Linked DNA regions of Simiduia agarivorans SA1 = DSM 21679. The protein of the gene in region 2 interacts with the protein of the main gene of each other region in a pairwise test. Links are inferred from orthologs where the notes say so. Each region holds a gene or a part of one and is shown on either strand. Other genes may lie near its edges.

What was found.
Region 1: the proteins of M5M_RS03980 (region 2) and M5M_RS19075 interact in binary tests that used the Escherichia coli proteins (3 or more experiments, as listed by UniProt). The link is inferred for Simiduia agarivorans SA1 = DSM 21679 from one-to-one orthologs.

The regions. Positions count from the first base shown.
Region 1 is NC_018868.3:4,264,033-4,270,074, reverse strand. Bases 3,029-6,016 are described here. They hold M5M_RS19075 (regulatory protein RecX), read right to left. Parts: upstream 4,763-6,016; coding sequence 4,295-4,762; downstream 3,029-4,294. Other genes in these bases: M5M_RS19065 (CinA family protein), read right to left, coding at 6,013-6,016; recA (recombinase RecA), read right to left, coding at 4,830-5,873; M5M_RS19080 (transposase), read left to right, coding at 3,294-4,088; M5M_RS19085 (protein phosphatase 2C domain-containing protein), read right to left, coding at 3,029-3,043. Also shown: M5M_RS19090 (penicillin acylase family protein), read left to right, coding at 1-2,174; more of M5M_RS19085, read right to left, coding at 2,171-3,028; more of M5M_RS19065, read right to left, coding at 6,017-6,042. UniProt on the Escherichia coli protein: Modulates RecA activity through direct physical interaction. Can inhibit both RecA recombinase and coprotease activities. May have a regulatory role during the SOS response. Inhibits DNA strand exchange in vitro.
Region 2 is NC_018868.3:869,000-878,465, forward strand. Bases 4,949-7,918 are described here. They hold M5M_RS03980 (flavodoxin), read right to left. Parts: upstream 6,720-7,918; coding sequence 6,177-6,719; downstream 4,949-6,176. Other genes in these bases: M5M_RS03975 (Ada metal-binding domain-containing protein), read right to left, coding at 4,949-6,115. Also shown: M5M_RS03950 (sensor histidine kinase), read right to left, coding at 10-705; M5M_RS03955 (tetratricopeptide repeat-containing response regulator), read right to left, coding at 707-2,359; carboxy-S-adenosyl-L-methionine synthase CmoA, read left to right, coding at 2,472-3,206; tRNA 5-methoxyuridine(34)/uridine 5-oxyacetic acid(34) synthase CmoB, read left to right, coding at 3,203-4,180; M5M_RS20940 (methylated-DNA--[protein]-cysteine S-methyltransferase), read right to left, coding at 4,215-4,715; more of M5M_RS03975, read right to left, coding at 4,712-4,948; M5M_RS20640 (helix-turn-helix domain-containing protein), read left to right, coding at 8,803-9,084; fghA (S-formylglutathione hydrolase), read right to left, coding at 9,094-9,466. UniProt on the Escherichia coli protein: Low-potential electron donor to a number of redox enzymes. Involved in the reactivation of inactive cob(II)alamin in methionine synthase.

The DNA.
Region 1 (6,042 bases), 3.4 Mb from region 2 along the record:
CCGACATCGCCTTTGGTCTCGGCTTTGCCCATGCCCAAGACCGATTTTTCCAAATGGATCTGCAGCGTCGCAACGCCGCCGGTGAATTATCGGCACTGTTTGGTGAAGCCGCACTCAAACACGACAAACAAGTACGCGCCCATCAGTTCCGGCAACGCGCCAGTGCCACTATTGCGCAATTCTCGGCCGGGCAAAAGCTAATACTGAGCGCCTATACCGAAGGTGTTAACGCGGGCCTGGCCGCGCTCGGGCGCGCGCCCTTTGAATACACATTGCTGAACCATTCCCCCACCCCATGGCGCGATGAAGACAGCATGCTCACCGTGTTCAGCATGATCCTCGTATTACAGGACGATCAGGCTCTCTTTGAACGCAGCCGTGGCACGCTGGCGCAACATCTGCCCGCTGATCTTTACGCTTTTTTTACCCAACAAGGCGGTCAGTGGGACGCGCCGCTCGTAGCGGATGACGAAGGCAATACTCAGTTGGCGAGCGCGCCGCTACCCGAACATGGCTGGGCCGACCTGAGCGATCCGGGCCGCATGGTGTACCGGCCACAAGTCAGTGAAGACATGGTGGTGGGCAGCAATAATTGGGCAGTAGCCGGTGCAGTCAGCAAGCATGGTGGCGCCATTGTCGCCGATGACATGCACCTCGCGGTGCGCGTACCCAACATCTGGTACCGGGCACAGTGGCGATTGCCGGATGATCAACGCCTGATCAGTGGCGCCACCCTGCCCGGTACGCCCTTGCTGGTAGCCGGTTCCAATTCGCACCTGGCCTGGGGCTTTACCAATACTCAGGGCGATTGGTCGGATGTGATTGTCTTGCAAACCAACGACGACGAAAGCCAATACCTGACCGCAGACGGCTGGCGGGATTTTGATATTGAACAGGAACACATTCTGGTCAAAGGACAAGCGACGGAAATCTTCGAGGTCAAGCGTACCCATTGGGGCCCGGTCATCGGCCGCGACGATGACAACCGCATGCTGGCCATGATCTGGACAGCGCATTTCCACCAAGGTGCCAACATGAATGCCCTGGCCCTGGAAACCGCCAACACAGTGGAAGCGGCCGTTGCGCTGGCACCGCAGATAGGCATACCGCATCAGAATCTGGCGCTGGCAGACAAAGACGGCAACATTGCCTGGACCATCGCCGGGCCTTTCCCCAATCGCCAAGGCACCGATGGCAAGCTGCCGGAAGACTGGAGCCAAACCGGCGCCAGTTGGGACGGTTTCCGCACTGCAGAAGAACATCCATCAGTAGTGAAACCGCTCAATCATCGGTTGTGGACGGCCAATGCCCGGACGCTGAGCGGTGATGCGTTTGAACGCATGGGCGACTCGGCCTACGCCCTTGGCGCTCGCCAGCAACAGATCCGTGACCGGTTGCTGGCCGGCGACAACTTTGATGAAGCCGATATGCTTGCACTGCAATTGGATGACGAAGCCCGTTTTCTCAAACCCTGGCGCGACCATCTGCTGAAAACATTAGCAGCAGAGGAAAACCTGACGCCTGCCCTGCAGGCCATGCAAATCGAGTTAAGTAACTGGCAAGGGTTTGCAGCGATCGAATCAGTGAGCTATCGCCTGGTACGTGAGAGCCGTTTGAAAATAATGGAACTGGCCATTGCGCCGCTGGAAACTTATATGATGAGCAAGGACCCGGCGTTCAACTACAGCAACGCCAACCGCCAGACCGAATACCCGCTCTGGCAAATGCTCAGCCTGCGACCTGCACATTTGCTTAACAAAGATTTCAACAGCTGGCATGAACTGGAACTGTTTGCCATGAAGCAAGTGGTCGAACCTTTGTTTGCGGATGGGACGCTGACCAACGACACCTGGGGCGAGGCCAATCGTGTCATTATTCAACACCCTATGGCGCGCTTTGTTGCACCCATTCACTGGTGGCTTTCAATGCCAAACGAGCCTCTGCGTGGCGATACCCACATGCCGCGGGTTCAAACACCCACGCATGGCGCCAGCGAACGCTTTGCCGTTTCACCCGGCAAAGAAGACCAGGCCTATTTTCATATGGCTACCGGTCAGAGTGCACACCCTTTGTCAGCGTTTTTCGGCAAAGGCCATCAGGATTGGGTTGAGGGTAATGCATCACCCTGGTTGAAGGGCCCCACAAAACACCGGCTCACGTTGGTGCCGAATTAAAGACCCGCACCCGGCCGTAACGTCACATCTTCACCGGTGCCAGCAGGTGCTTTGGGAAATGTCGTTTCGGCCCGGGATTGATCTCGCAAGGTAAACTCCATAATCCCCACACTGATGTTGTCTTTACCACCCTGCTGATTTGCATCTGCGATGAACCGATAACAACACTCGAGCGCAGGCCTGTGTGTGGACAACACATGCTCTAATTCAAGATTATCGAGATACTCTGTCAGGCCGTCAGTGCAGAACATCAATAAAGTATTCTGCTCCAACCGGTAAGAGTTCATGGAGGGCTCAACAAATTCAGTGACACCCAACGCCCGGGTAATATGATTACGGACACCACTGGTGCGCGCTTGGGACTCGGTCATGGTTCCTGCATCAACCATTTCCTGGACCAGACTGTGATCCCGGGTCAGCTGAACCAACCCATCGCGGTTCCATAAGTAAGCACGGGAATCACCCAAGTGGGCAATCGTCACGTGTTGCTCCCACAACACACCCACGACCACTGTACTGCCCATATTGGCGTGTTGAGGATTGTCAATTTTGGCGTCGAGAATCGATTGGTTTGCAGCGCTGAATGCTTCCATCAGTGTTGCATGAATCATCAACAGCTGCTGATCGGGTGTGCAGGATTGAAACCCCGGATCGGGAATGGCTTTGAGGTGGCGATCAATCACGTTGACAGCCAAAGCACTGGCTCTCGCACCGCCGGTATAACCACCCATCCCGTCTGCAATGATCACAAAACCAAATGGCAATGCGGGATGGTTGTACCAACCGATATGGTCTTCGTTTTCCCCTCTGACCTGGCCTATGTCTGTACGTCCATTAATGGCCAGCCGAATATTGTCCTTGGGTTCCATGATTCAATCCGTTGCATAAGTCAGGCTGCTCTGCAGCGATCGCATTCTAGCCTAAAGACTTTGGCAAACAGAAGCCAAAAGGACAACTCGATCACAATATGCTCGATCCTCGAGCGGTTAACCGCATCAGTTGGTACTAGTGAACCACTAACTAATTTGAAATTGGTAAATCAGTTTTGCGATAATTGCCCGCGCCCAGCAGGGATGCAAAAAGACACGGACGCACGACAAACGAGGACTGTTTGCTGGTATGGCGCGATTACCCCGGCTTAATTTACCTGATATTCCTCAACACGTTGTTCAAACGGGCCACAACAATCTGCCCTGTTTTTTCGACGATGAAGATTACGAGTTTTATCTGCAGAGCATGAAGACCGCCGCGGAGCAATACCGCGTGGATATTCATGCCTACGTTTTACTGCCCAACATGGTGCAATTTCTGGCAACGCCTCGCATAGAGCAAGGCCTTTCGTCAATGATGCAGTCATTGGGCAGGCGCTATGTTCAATACGTCAATCACCGGTATAAGCGCTCCGGCACATTATGGGGTGGTCGCTACAAAGCCAGTCTGATCGATTCTGAATCCTATCTGCTGACCTGCTATCGATACGTTGAACTCAAGCCCATGTATTTGGGGCTGGCCAATGAGCCAGGCGAATACCCGTGGTCCAGCTTTAATTTTCATGCTTCGCTCGATAAAAGTGACCTGATCAAAGACCACCGTTTGTACATCGCTCTGGGTAAAACCGCCCGCGAACGGGTACAGGCGTACCGAAAGTTGTTCCACTACGCGTTTGATAGCCGTTTGCTTACCTACATCGCCGAAACGGTCAAACTGGGGCAGGTCCTGGGTGGTGATGCATTCAAAGAGCGCATCGAAAAAATTGCCAATCAGCGGGTCCGACCATTAAAGCGCGGCCGCCCCAAAAAAACCAAAAGCGCAGCAAAAACCCATCAACCTGCCACCCTAAAACCTTCTGCACCGGGCACGCAGGAAAAAACGACGGATGATGAGGTGACGACTGATTCAGCCGCATTGATCTGACGCCAACGCCGATCAATGATCCTGCGGAAACCATCAGGAAGGATTGCGAAACAGGGGAACAAAGATCGCCCTTGCAGGCAGGTAATTCTCGCCCGATGAAAAGACCAGGCATTGCGCGTTAACGTTTTTTTTCAGGCAGGTCTGTAGCAGACGTCTAAAAGACCATCGGCAGTATCGGCAGACTGCGCGCACCATTGCACACAACGCTAATCACACATGATTTCTGGCAGTGATTCCATGGCTTTGCGGACCGAGTCAGGATTGAAGCCGCGACCAGATAGTAAGCGGTATTGTTTCGCTCGCTCTTTTGCATCCGTCCCTGCATGGGTAAAACGGCGAGCCAGGGTTTCCATTGCCAACTGATCCCAGTCAACATCGGCATCCGCTAACTGTTGCGACACCAATTGTTCACACAGACCTTTGTGTTGAAGTTGATAGCGGATCCAGACCGGGCCCTTGCCCTGGCTGACGGCATAACGAATGAAGCTCTCGGTATAGCGACAATCGGATTGATAACCGAGGGATTGCACACGCTCGATAGCGGCATCTATCCAAGCGGCGTGATCTGTTTTGGCCTCCAACTTACGACGCAGTTCGGCGGCAGAGTATTCGCGCCGCGCCAGCAATCGTATTGCAGCGTCCAGCACTTCCCCCTCTGTTGCGCACCTCGCCATAATGGCTCTCCCAAAAAAGACCTCGTGGCACTGACCTTGGCCAGCCCACGAGGCAAGCTAACAATCGTTAGGAATCCATTTCCTCCACTGCATCTTCATCAGAAGAGGACGTTGCCTTAACTTTGCCGCCCAGTAATTCCGCGCGGACTTGCGTTTCAATTTCCTTCTGGATATCGGGGTTTTCCAGCAGGAATTTCACCACGTTATTTTTGCCCTGGCCGATTTTGTCGCCCTTGTAGCTGTACCAGGCACCGGCTTTGTCAATCAAACCCAGCTTGACGCCAAAGTCGATAATTTCGCCCTGCAGGTTAATGCCCTGACCGTACAGAATCTGGAACTCGGCTTGTTTAAAGGGCGGTGCTACTTTGTTCTTCACCACCTTCACGCGGGTTTCGTTACCGATCACCTCATCGCCATCTTTCACCGCGCCGGTACGGCGGATATCCAGACGAACGGATGAGTAAAACTTAAGCGCATTACCACCGGTAGTGGTTTCCGGGTTGCCGAACATGACGCCGATTTTCATCCGGATCTGGTTGATGAAAATCGCCAGACAGTTGGCGTTTTTGATATTGCCGGTAATTTTACGCAGCGCCTGCGACATCAAGCGCGCCTGCAAGCCCACGTGGTGATCGCCCATTTCGCCTTCAATTTCCGCTTTGGGTGTCAGCGCGGCAACAGAGTCCACCACCAGTACGTCAACCGCGCCGGAACGCACCAGCATGTCGGCCACTTCAAGGGCCTGCTCGCCGGTATCGGGCTGGGACACAATCAGTTCATCCACATTCACGCCTAGTTTTTCAGCGTAAATGGGGTCCAGCGCGTGCTCAGCATCCACGAACGCACACACGCCACCGGCCTTCTGCGCCTCGGCAATCACCTGCAAAGTGAGCGTGGTTTTACCCGAGGACTCTGGGCCATAAATTTCAACGATACGGCCCTTGGGCAGACCACCAATACCGAGCGCCACGTCCAGCCCGAGAGAGCCGGTAGAAATGGACGGAATGGCAACCTGCTCGCGGTCGCCCATACGCATCACGGTACCTTTACCGAATTGACGCTCGATTTGAGACAGCGCCGCCTGCAATGCCTTTTCTTTGTTCTGGTCCATGTGTGAAACCCTTTTCATTTGATCTTGTTAATTATCGGGCCTTAGCCCACAGCCGGCGGAGCCAGCTGTATTGTTAGCTTGTATTCAGTGAGGAAAAGCATACTGCACATTTACTGTATGTGCAACCAGTACTATACGGTTATACAGTAATTTGTTGAATCAGGAGTGC
Region 2 (9,466 bases):
TTGGTCGCATCAGGGCAACGTCAAGGTAAATATGCCACCATCCAGTTCGCCCCCATTGGCAAGCGATATGAACCCTTCCTTACCGCCTGAACGGTGCAAACTGGCCACCCGTTGGGCAAAAAACAGCCCCAGGTTGGTGCTGCCGGTTTCGAACGAAATCCCCCGTTGGGCATTGACCGGTTGATCGATCATCACTTGCGGGTAGCCACCGCCGTCGTCGGCAATCTGAATCACCAAGGTTTTTTCTTCGATGACCGCCGAAACCAGTAGCTTACTGCGTGTATAGCGCGCGCAATTGACCAGCACATTGTGTATGACACCACCAATCAGTTCAGCATCAAAGTACCACAGGAGATCTTCATCACAACGCAGCTCGACATCGATATGCCGGCTGGTCAGCAGCAGATCGTTGCGCGCCAGTTGCTCATCGATGAGATCGCGCACGTAATGCTCTTCCACATGTACAGGCATGGACTGTAAGTTAGTGCGGTAAAGTCCAAGTAACTGGATCAGTTCACCGTTGATGCGGGACACCTCATATTGTAGCGTCGCGTACCGACTGGCTTGCGCCGGCGTCTTGGGTGGCATTTCACGCATGGTGTCATCCAGCGTATTTATCAGCATCCCCAAAGAATTCTTCATGTCGTGCACACTGCTGGCGAGTATCAGCGAAAACTCAGCCTGCAGATCTTCCCGCTGACTCATATCACTTCCCCTTTCGCTTCGACTGATTGGCACGGATTTCCATGTCTGCCTGGCGCAACATATCCTGCAATTGCCGGTAGCGCTGGAATTGAGGGTGAGTGCCATTGATGGACGATTCGACCCCCTTCAGGCATTGAATGGCAATGTCCATCCACTGGGGATTTTCATCGCCTGTACGCATCTGGCCCACTAACGCCTGCACCAGATTTAATTGCACGCCTAAATGGCGTGGAAACAATCGGCGCGCCCGCTGAAAACATTCAATCGCGCGCATATACGCCTGCTGCTCATACAGGCGAATACCCTCTTTATTGATACTGGCCACTTGCTTGCACGCGGCTTCGCTGACCGGGTCATCCAGCAACCGGTCAATTTTTTCCAGTGCCGATTCGTCGTCTTTAAACGCTTCCACCAATTCCACCAGACGATCATTCGCTTTCGCGTTCTGTCCCAATGCCTGCAAGGTCATCACCCGATCCAATTCGGTGTCAATGTCCATCAGGCCCAAGGCTTCGATTGCCTGATTTGCCGCCATAAACAATTCGTTGGCGCGCTTGGTATTGCCTTGCTTGAGTTGCAACTGGGACTCGATCAGTTGCAATTGCAGTTTGCGCGTGTCGTCCTTGCCAAACCGGCTTTCCACCTGATCCACAACTGCCAGGGCTTCACGCAATACATCGCGGCCCACTGTTTCATCTTCGGCAAACGCCGCCACTGCTGCCCGGGTAAACGCCATGTGGTTTTCAACTTTGTCGTGTACGGAGTTCTCGGACAACTTAACCACTTTTTTATAGGTTTGCGCGGCCACAATACTATCGTTGTTGGACTGCGCCACCTGCGCCAGTTTTTCCTGCCTCAACAGGGCCACTGGCGACACGGCGACCGCCTGCTCAAGGACTTTCTGACGCTCCGCTTCCTTGCCTTGCCGGCGATACAGTTCTGCCAGTTCATCGTATGCCGGCATGCACAGAGGTTGCAGTTGAATTATCTGCTGAAGCCAGTCCTCGGCCCGGTCATCATTTCCACGTGCCGCCTCCACCTGCGCCATACCGACTTGCGCCCAATCCAGTTCCCGCATTTCCAGCACCTGTCGATACAGCTGCTCAGCCAGATCGTATTGCTGGGTTTTGATATAGAGAGCGCCCAGCAGCTTCTGACACAACACGGCATAGCGCGAGTTCTCGTCGAGTTTGGTCAGGCAAAGCACGATAGCGCGATCCAGGTAGTTATCCTCGATTGCGCGATACACAGACTTCATGGATTGGCGCTGATGCAACACCCGATCGAGTCGCTGGCGCAAGGTTTTGGCGGTAATGGGCTTGGTGAGGTATCCGTCGGGCTCGTAATCCGACGCTGCCAGGACAATATTGCGCGACGACTCGGCACTGACCAGCAAGAACAGATTACTGCGCCGCAGGAGATTTTTGTGGCGCATTTCCTCCAGCAATTGCAAGCCGTTACGGCCTTTGCCAAGGTTGTAATCGCACAAAATCAGGTCGTAATCATTCTCCTCGCACAAGCGCAAGGCTTCATTACCATTGACGGCCGTGTCGACCGTACGGCAACCGAAATCCGACAACATCCGGCTCACCGTCATGCGGAAGCTGTCGAAATCGTCCACCACCAAAACTTTCACTGCAGCGTAATTAACCAAAGATTCCCTACCCTTGACCGTCCTGCCCCCGGAAAACTGCCACTTCAAGCTTAGACCAGTTTGCTAGACCCGCACCCGCTGGCTAGAATGGCGCGTTTTGAGGGGCCTAGCCATGACCGACCAGCGCGACAACATATATGCGAGCCCACTGGCCGAACTGGCCAGCTTCCGGTTTGACCAGCAGGTGGTCAATGTGTTCCCCGATATGATCAAGCGGTCAGTCCCGGGCTACACCACCATCATCAGCATGATTGGCGATCTGGCCGAGCGCTATGCCCGGGCCGATTCCCGTTGTTATGACCTGGGCTGCTCCCTGGGTGCGGCCACACTGGCCATGCGCCATCGCATCCGGGCCGCCAACTGCCGCCTGATCGCGGTGGATAACTCCAAGGCCATGATCGAGCGCGCCCGCCAGGTTATGGCCGCGGATAGCGCCGAAGTGCCGGTTGAGCTGGTGTGCAGCGACCTGCAACAGGTGGCGATTGAACAGGCCTCGGTGGTGGTGCTTAACTTCACCCTGCAGTTTATCGACCCTGCCCAGCGTGACCAGATAGTCAGCAAAATCTATCAGGGCTTGGTCCCGGGTGGCGTGTTGATTCTGTCGGAGAAAGTGGCATTCAAAGACCAGCCCCACCACGATCTGATGATTGAGTTACACCACAACTTCAAGCGCACCAATGGCTACAGCGATATGGAAATCGCGCAAAAACGCACGGCGCTGGAAAATGTCCTGATACCCGAACCACTCGAGCACCACCGCCAGCGGCTGAAAAATGCCGGCTTCACGTCGGTGGATGTATGGTTCCAATGTTTTAACTTTGCCTCACTGATCGCTATCAAAGCATGAACTATCTCGATCTCTACGCCGATCTGCTCGCCTACCTGCGAGACGACGCCCGCTTCAGTGAATGGGCTGCAACACTGCCCGCACAAATCCATGAGGGCCTTTCGGAAACGCGCTTTGGCGACTTGCCGCAATGGCGCGACAGCTACCTGAAACTGCCGGCCATCAAGGCCACCGTAATGGACTTCAAACACGGCATGACGCTGGACGGGCCGATTGAGCAAACGACCCGGGACGCGATAGAGGCCACCTTGCGGGAACTGATCCCCTGGCGCAAAGGCCCGTATTCTGTGTTTGGCACTCATATCAATACCGAATGGCGCTCGGATTGGAAATGGGACCGGGTATTGCCACACCTGGATTCCCTCGCCGGCCGGCATATTCTCGACGTAGGCTGCGGCAACGGCTACCACTGCTGGCGCATGTTGGGCGAAGGCGCACGCCGGGTGATTGGCATAGACCCCTCGCCCCGGTTTGTCATGCAGTTTTACAGCCTGAAAAAATTCACCGGCCCCAAACCCGTGGACGTCCTGCCCATCGGTATCGAACAGCTGCCGGCCAACCTTGGTTGCTTTGACACGACATTTTCCATGGGTGTGTTTTATCACCGGCGATCGCCCATGGATCACCTGCGCGAGCTGAAAGACACTCTGCGACCCGGTGGTCAACTGGTGTTGGAAACGCTGGTAATCGAAGGTGGACTGGGCGATGTATTGGTGCCCGAAGGCCGCTACGCCAAGATGAACAATGTGTGGTTTCTGCCGTCGCCCGACACACTCATCAGCTGGATGCGCAAATGCGGTTTGAAAAATCCGCGCCTTGCGGAAATGAACCGGACGAGCCTGGATGAGCAACGCACCACCGACTGGATGCTGTATCACTCGCTGCGGGAATTTCTCGATCCGGATGACCTGTCAAAAACTGCTGAAGGTCACCCGGCGCCGATTCGGGCAACCTTTATCGCCGAAGCCCCGTAAAACGTTGCAGGCCTGAACCGCAGATCAGTGAGCCCTACAACAACGGCCTTTGCCCAACGCCCTCATGGGCCAGCAACCATTGTTTGCGCGCGAGGCCACCGGCATAGCCGGTCAACGTGCCGTTGGTACCAATCACACGATGACAGGGCACGATAATCGCAATCGGATTGCGGCCATTGGCCGCACCCACCGCACGCACCGCTTTCTCGTTACCAATCGCGCGGGCGATATCCCGATAACTGGCGGTCACACCAAAGGGAAGCTGGTAAAGTGCGGTCCACACCTGCGTTTGGAACGCGGTACCGCGGGCGGCAAGCGGCACAGTAAACGCCTGCCGTTGGCCGGTAAAATAGTCGGTTAATTCAGCCATCGCCTGCGCGAGATGCGCTTCTGCACTGTCACTTGTTGGCGCCGATGTTTGAATCGGCAGTGCATCAAAGCTGACCGCGGTGATACCCCGCTCGTTAGCCTGAATCCATAACTCACCCATGGGCGTTGAAAGCCGTGCCGTCGATGCTGTCAGTGCGTGGGTCATACCAACAATTCCCAAAGTTGCAATGTGAGGTAACTGCGCCAGGGCGCAGCAACGTCTGGCGAAATCTGTGGCCACTGGGCCAACGCATGTTTAATACCGAGATCACCCGCCAGCCAGATATCCGTGTGCTGGGCCCCGCGCATTTGCGCGTAGCTGACCGTCCAGGGCCCGATGCCCTTTATCGCCAACCAGCGCGCCACATCCAATTCGGGAAACTCCGAACAACACGCTGCCAGTGCGCGCAGGCTCGCCCGCCGACTGGCAGGCATCCCGAGAAATAGCAGCTCGTCCGCGGCCACCTGCGCAGGTGCGGGAAACAAATGGTAGTGGCCGCCCCCTTCGCCGAGTGGCCGGGTTTCACCTAGCGTGTGCACCAGCGTCTCGGTCATTTTCCTGGCCGCCGCCACACTCACCTGCTGGCCCAATATGGCCCGGACCCCGGCTTCAAATGCGCTGCAAAATTGCGGCACGCGCATGCCCTCCGTCAATGCGGGCGCGGAGGAAGAACCCTTGAACGCCGCGCGCAGCGCCCGGCCTATCGCGAGGCTGTTGGCGTCCAGATCCAGAATCCGCCGCACCATCGCCACCGCAGCTGACAACCGGCTGGGATCAGCCAGCGTAAATGTGACCCGAAAACCATGGCGCGAAGGCTCATGCACCGCATCAAACCAACCGCCGCCGGGTACAGACAAAGACCGCGAATAACTGGCTTCGGTGACCCGCTCCAGCCCCTCCACCTGGCGTTTTGCTAAAAATGCCTGCACCGAAGACCAGGCATAGGGCGGCCGGTAACTCAGAAACAGCGTAATTCCGTGCGAAGTGACCCGGTCTTGGGCCGATCGCCGGACCTCGCTCGGCGTCAACGCCAGGCGGCGTTTAAACGCATCATTGAAACGCCGTACGCTTTGGAATCCGCACGCGAGCGCAATGTCGGTAATCGGCATCGGCGTTTCATGCAGCAACTGCTTGGCCAACAAGCAGCGTCGGTAGATTTGGTATTCCTTCGGGCCGACGCCCAGGCTCTCAGCAAACACGTTGCGTAAATGGCGATCGGTAATCCCGAGCTCGGCGGCAATGTCCGTTAACGACAAACCCTGCTCCAGCAGTGCGATTGCGCGCGTAACCTGCGCGTTTGCGGGCGAATAACCGGGTGCGGCATCCGGGCGGCAACGCAAGCACGGCCGGTAGCCCTCGGCGGCACAGGCGGCTGCGCTGGCAAAATAGCGAACATTGTCTTCCCGCGGCGCTCTCGCCGGGCAGGTGGGACGGCAATAGATACCGGTACTGAGAACGGCCGTATAGAACAGGCCGTCAAACCGACTGTCGCGCGCCAACCGCGCGGCCTGGCAGGCCTCGGGAGTCAGCGCGGGCGTGGTGTGAATTGATGATGTCGTTTGCATGGCCACTATTATTGCCCGTGGCCGGGTTGGAGACTAGCCAGAACCGGAACTGGCTAAAAAACTAATCGTCGAGATCCTGGATGGGCGAGGTTAGGCCAAGCTCAGCGTGGATCTGCCGGCACCAGCGGTTCAGCCGACCGGCAGTCAGGTCTTCCTGCTGATCCTGATCAATGCCGAGACCCACGAACAGATTCTCACCAGCAACCTGGGCTTTGGAGGCATCAAAATCGTAGCCGTCAGTGGACCAATAGCCGACGATGCGGGCGCCGTTAGGCACGATCACATCGTGCAGCATGCCCATGGCATCCAGGAAGTAATCGCCGTAGCCAAACTGGTCGCCCAGGCCAAACAGCGCCACCGTTTTACCGGTGAAGTCCACCTGACCGACGTCGCCCCAGAAATCCTCCCAATCGGACTGGATCTGGCCGAAGTCCCAGGTGGACAGGCCGAGGATCAGGGTGTCGTAATTGTCGAAGTCCAGCACCGTGATATCAGCCACATCCAGCACATCCACCAGATCAGCTCCCAGGCGGGCCTGAATACGGTAGGCGATTGCCTCAGTATTGCCTTCATCACTGCCAAAAATTAAACCGATCTTTGCCACAATCGCCCCGAATCAGAACCAATAACCGCCATTGCGGTAGCCTTGCACCTGCAAGGAAGCGCCCAATTTGCCTCGGGCAATGATGCGGTGGTTGCGCACCACCCAACGTACAGCCACTTTCACGCTAACCTCGTACTTCTCTACATCTCATAGCGGGCGCGCATTATACCTGTCCCGGGCCAAATTTTAAGCGCCAATTGTTCATTTCAACTCACACCCGGATGACCGGGGCCCGTATAATGCGCCAATGAGCCACGAACCCCTGCACATACTCCAACACACGTTTGGCTATAGCGCCTTCCGCCCCCCACAGGACGAGATTATCGACACGGTGACCCACGGCGGTGACGCCCTGGTCATCATGCCTACCGGGGGCGGTAAATCCCTCTGCTACCAGATACCCTCGCTCGCCCGCGCAGGCTGCGGCGTGGTGATTTCACCGCTGATTGCGCTGATGCAGGACCAGGTCGACGCGTTGGCTCAGCTGGGCGTCAGCGCCGGTTACCTGAACTCTACGTTGAGCCCGACCGAACAGGCCAGTATCGAGCAGGCGCTGGTGGCGGGTGAGCTCGACTTGCTGTACATCGCGCCCGAACGCCTGAACCAGGCGCGCACAATCAACTTGTTGCACCAGGCCAGGCTCGCCCTGTTCGCCATCGACGAAGCCCATTGCGTGTCCCAATGGGGCCACGACTTCCGGGCCGATTATCTGCAGCTGGGCCTGCTGGCAGAAGAATTTCCCGACGTGCCGCGCATCGCGCTCACCGCCACTGCCGATGCCCGCACACAACAGGAAATCATCCATCGCCTGCACCTAGAACAGGCCCGGGCGTTTATTGTGGGTTTTGATCGGCCCAATATTCAGTACCGCATCACGCCCAAGAACAACCCGAAAAAGCAGCTGGTACAGTTTTTACGCAATGAACACCCGGAGGACAGCGGCATTGTGTATTGCCTGTCGCGCAAAAAAACCGAGGAAATTGCCAGCCACCTGCAATCGGAGGGGTTTAACGCCCTGCCCTATCACGCCGGCTTGCCCGCTGAAGTCCGCGCCAGTAACCAGGCCCGGTTTTTACGCGAAGATCAGATCATCATGGTGGCTACCGTTGCGTTTGGTATGGGCATCGACAAACCGGATGTGCGCTTCGTTGCCCACCTGGATTTACCCAAAAGCCTGGAAGCCTATTATCAGGAAACCGGCCGCGCCGGCCGCGACGGCAACCCCGCCACCGCGTGGATGACCTACGGCTATCAGGATGTGATTCTGTTGAGTCAGATGATGGCGCAATCGGACGGCAGTCTCGAACACAAAATTGCCGAGCGGCAAAAACTCGATGCCATGCTGGGTTTGTGTGAGGTCACCAGTTGCCGACGGCAGGTGTTGCTGAATTATTTCGGCGAGCGTGACCACGCGCCCTGTGGAAATTGTGACACCTGCCTGACCCCGGTGGACACCTGGGACGGCACTGAAGCAGCGCGCAAAGCGCTTTCTACCGTGTACCGCTCGGGCCAACGCTTTGGCGTGAGTCATCTGGTGGATATTCTGCTTGGCAAAAGCAATGACAAGATTATCCAGTTCGATCATCAGCAACTGAGTACCTACGGGATCGGCGCGGAACTCGATGCCAACCAATGGCGTTCGGTATTCCGGCAACTGGTGGCCCGTGGTTATCTCGCGGTAGACACCGCAGGCTTTGGCGGACTGAAACTGGATGAAAAGTGCCGGGCACTGCTCAAGGGCGAGGAAACCATCGAACTGCGCCGTGACGTCAAAGACATCAAACAACGCAAAAGCAGCAGAACACAACAACTCGCGGCAGCCGACGAACGCCTGTGGAATGCGCTGCGTGCCACGCGCAAGCGGCTGGCGGAAGAGCACGGCGTGCCTCCCTATGTGGTATTCCATGACGCCACATTGATGGAAATGGTCCGCTATCATCCCACCAGTGAGCAGGCCATGCTGGCCATCAGCGGCGTGGGCGAATCAAAGCTGGCAAAATTCGGCCAAGCCTTTCTCGACACCTTGTGCGAGTTTGACGCACCGGACGACGACAGCAGCGACACCCTGGACGGCACGCTGACATTGCTGCGCTTACACATGACCCCCGCGCAAATTGCTGCGCAACGGGGGCTCACGGAAAACACCATTTACAATCACATGGCAGAGCTGATTCAAAGCGGTCAGATCAGTCTGCGCGAAGCACTCGACATCAATGACGCCGATCTTGCCCGCATGCAGGATGAAATTCTTGCCTATGATGGCGGCGATGAAGGCTTCCGTTTCAAACCTGTGTATGAGGCACTGGACGGCGCGTTTGACTATGGCACATTGAAATGCGTGCGCGCCGCCATCCTGACCGGATAATTTTTCGCTTTATAAATGCGTGTTAAGAAATGCCAGCTGTTCACCCACAAAACTGGCAATGAAAAAATAAGAGTGGTCGTAACCTTCGTGCGCAAAATAATGCAGGGGGTAAGCCTCCGGTGCAGCATCCAGCAGTAACTGTGGCTTGAGTTGCGCGTCCAGAAACTGATCCGCCAAGCCCTGATCAATCCGGATCGGCACGGCTGCCTGATGGTTGCAGGCCAGAATCAATTCGCGCGCATCCCATTGCCTCCAGGCGGCTGAGTCTTCCCCCAAATACGCCGTCAACGCTTTGGTGCCCCAAGGGCACTGACCCGGTGCCACGATCGGCGCAAAGGCGCCAATGGCGGCATAGGTCTGAGGGTTGCGCAGGCCGATAATC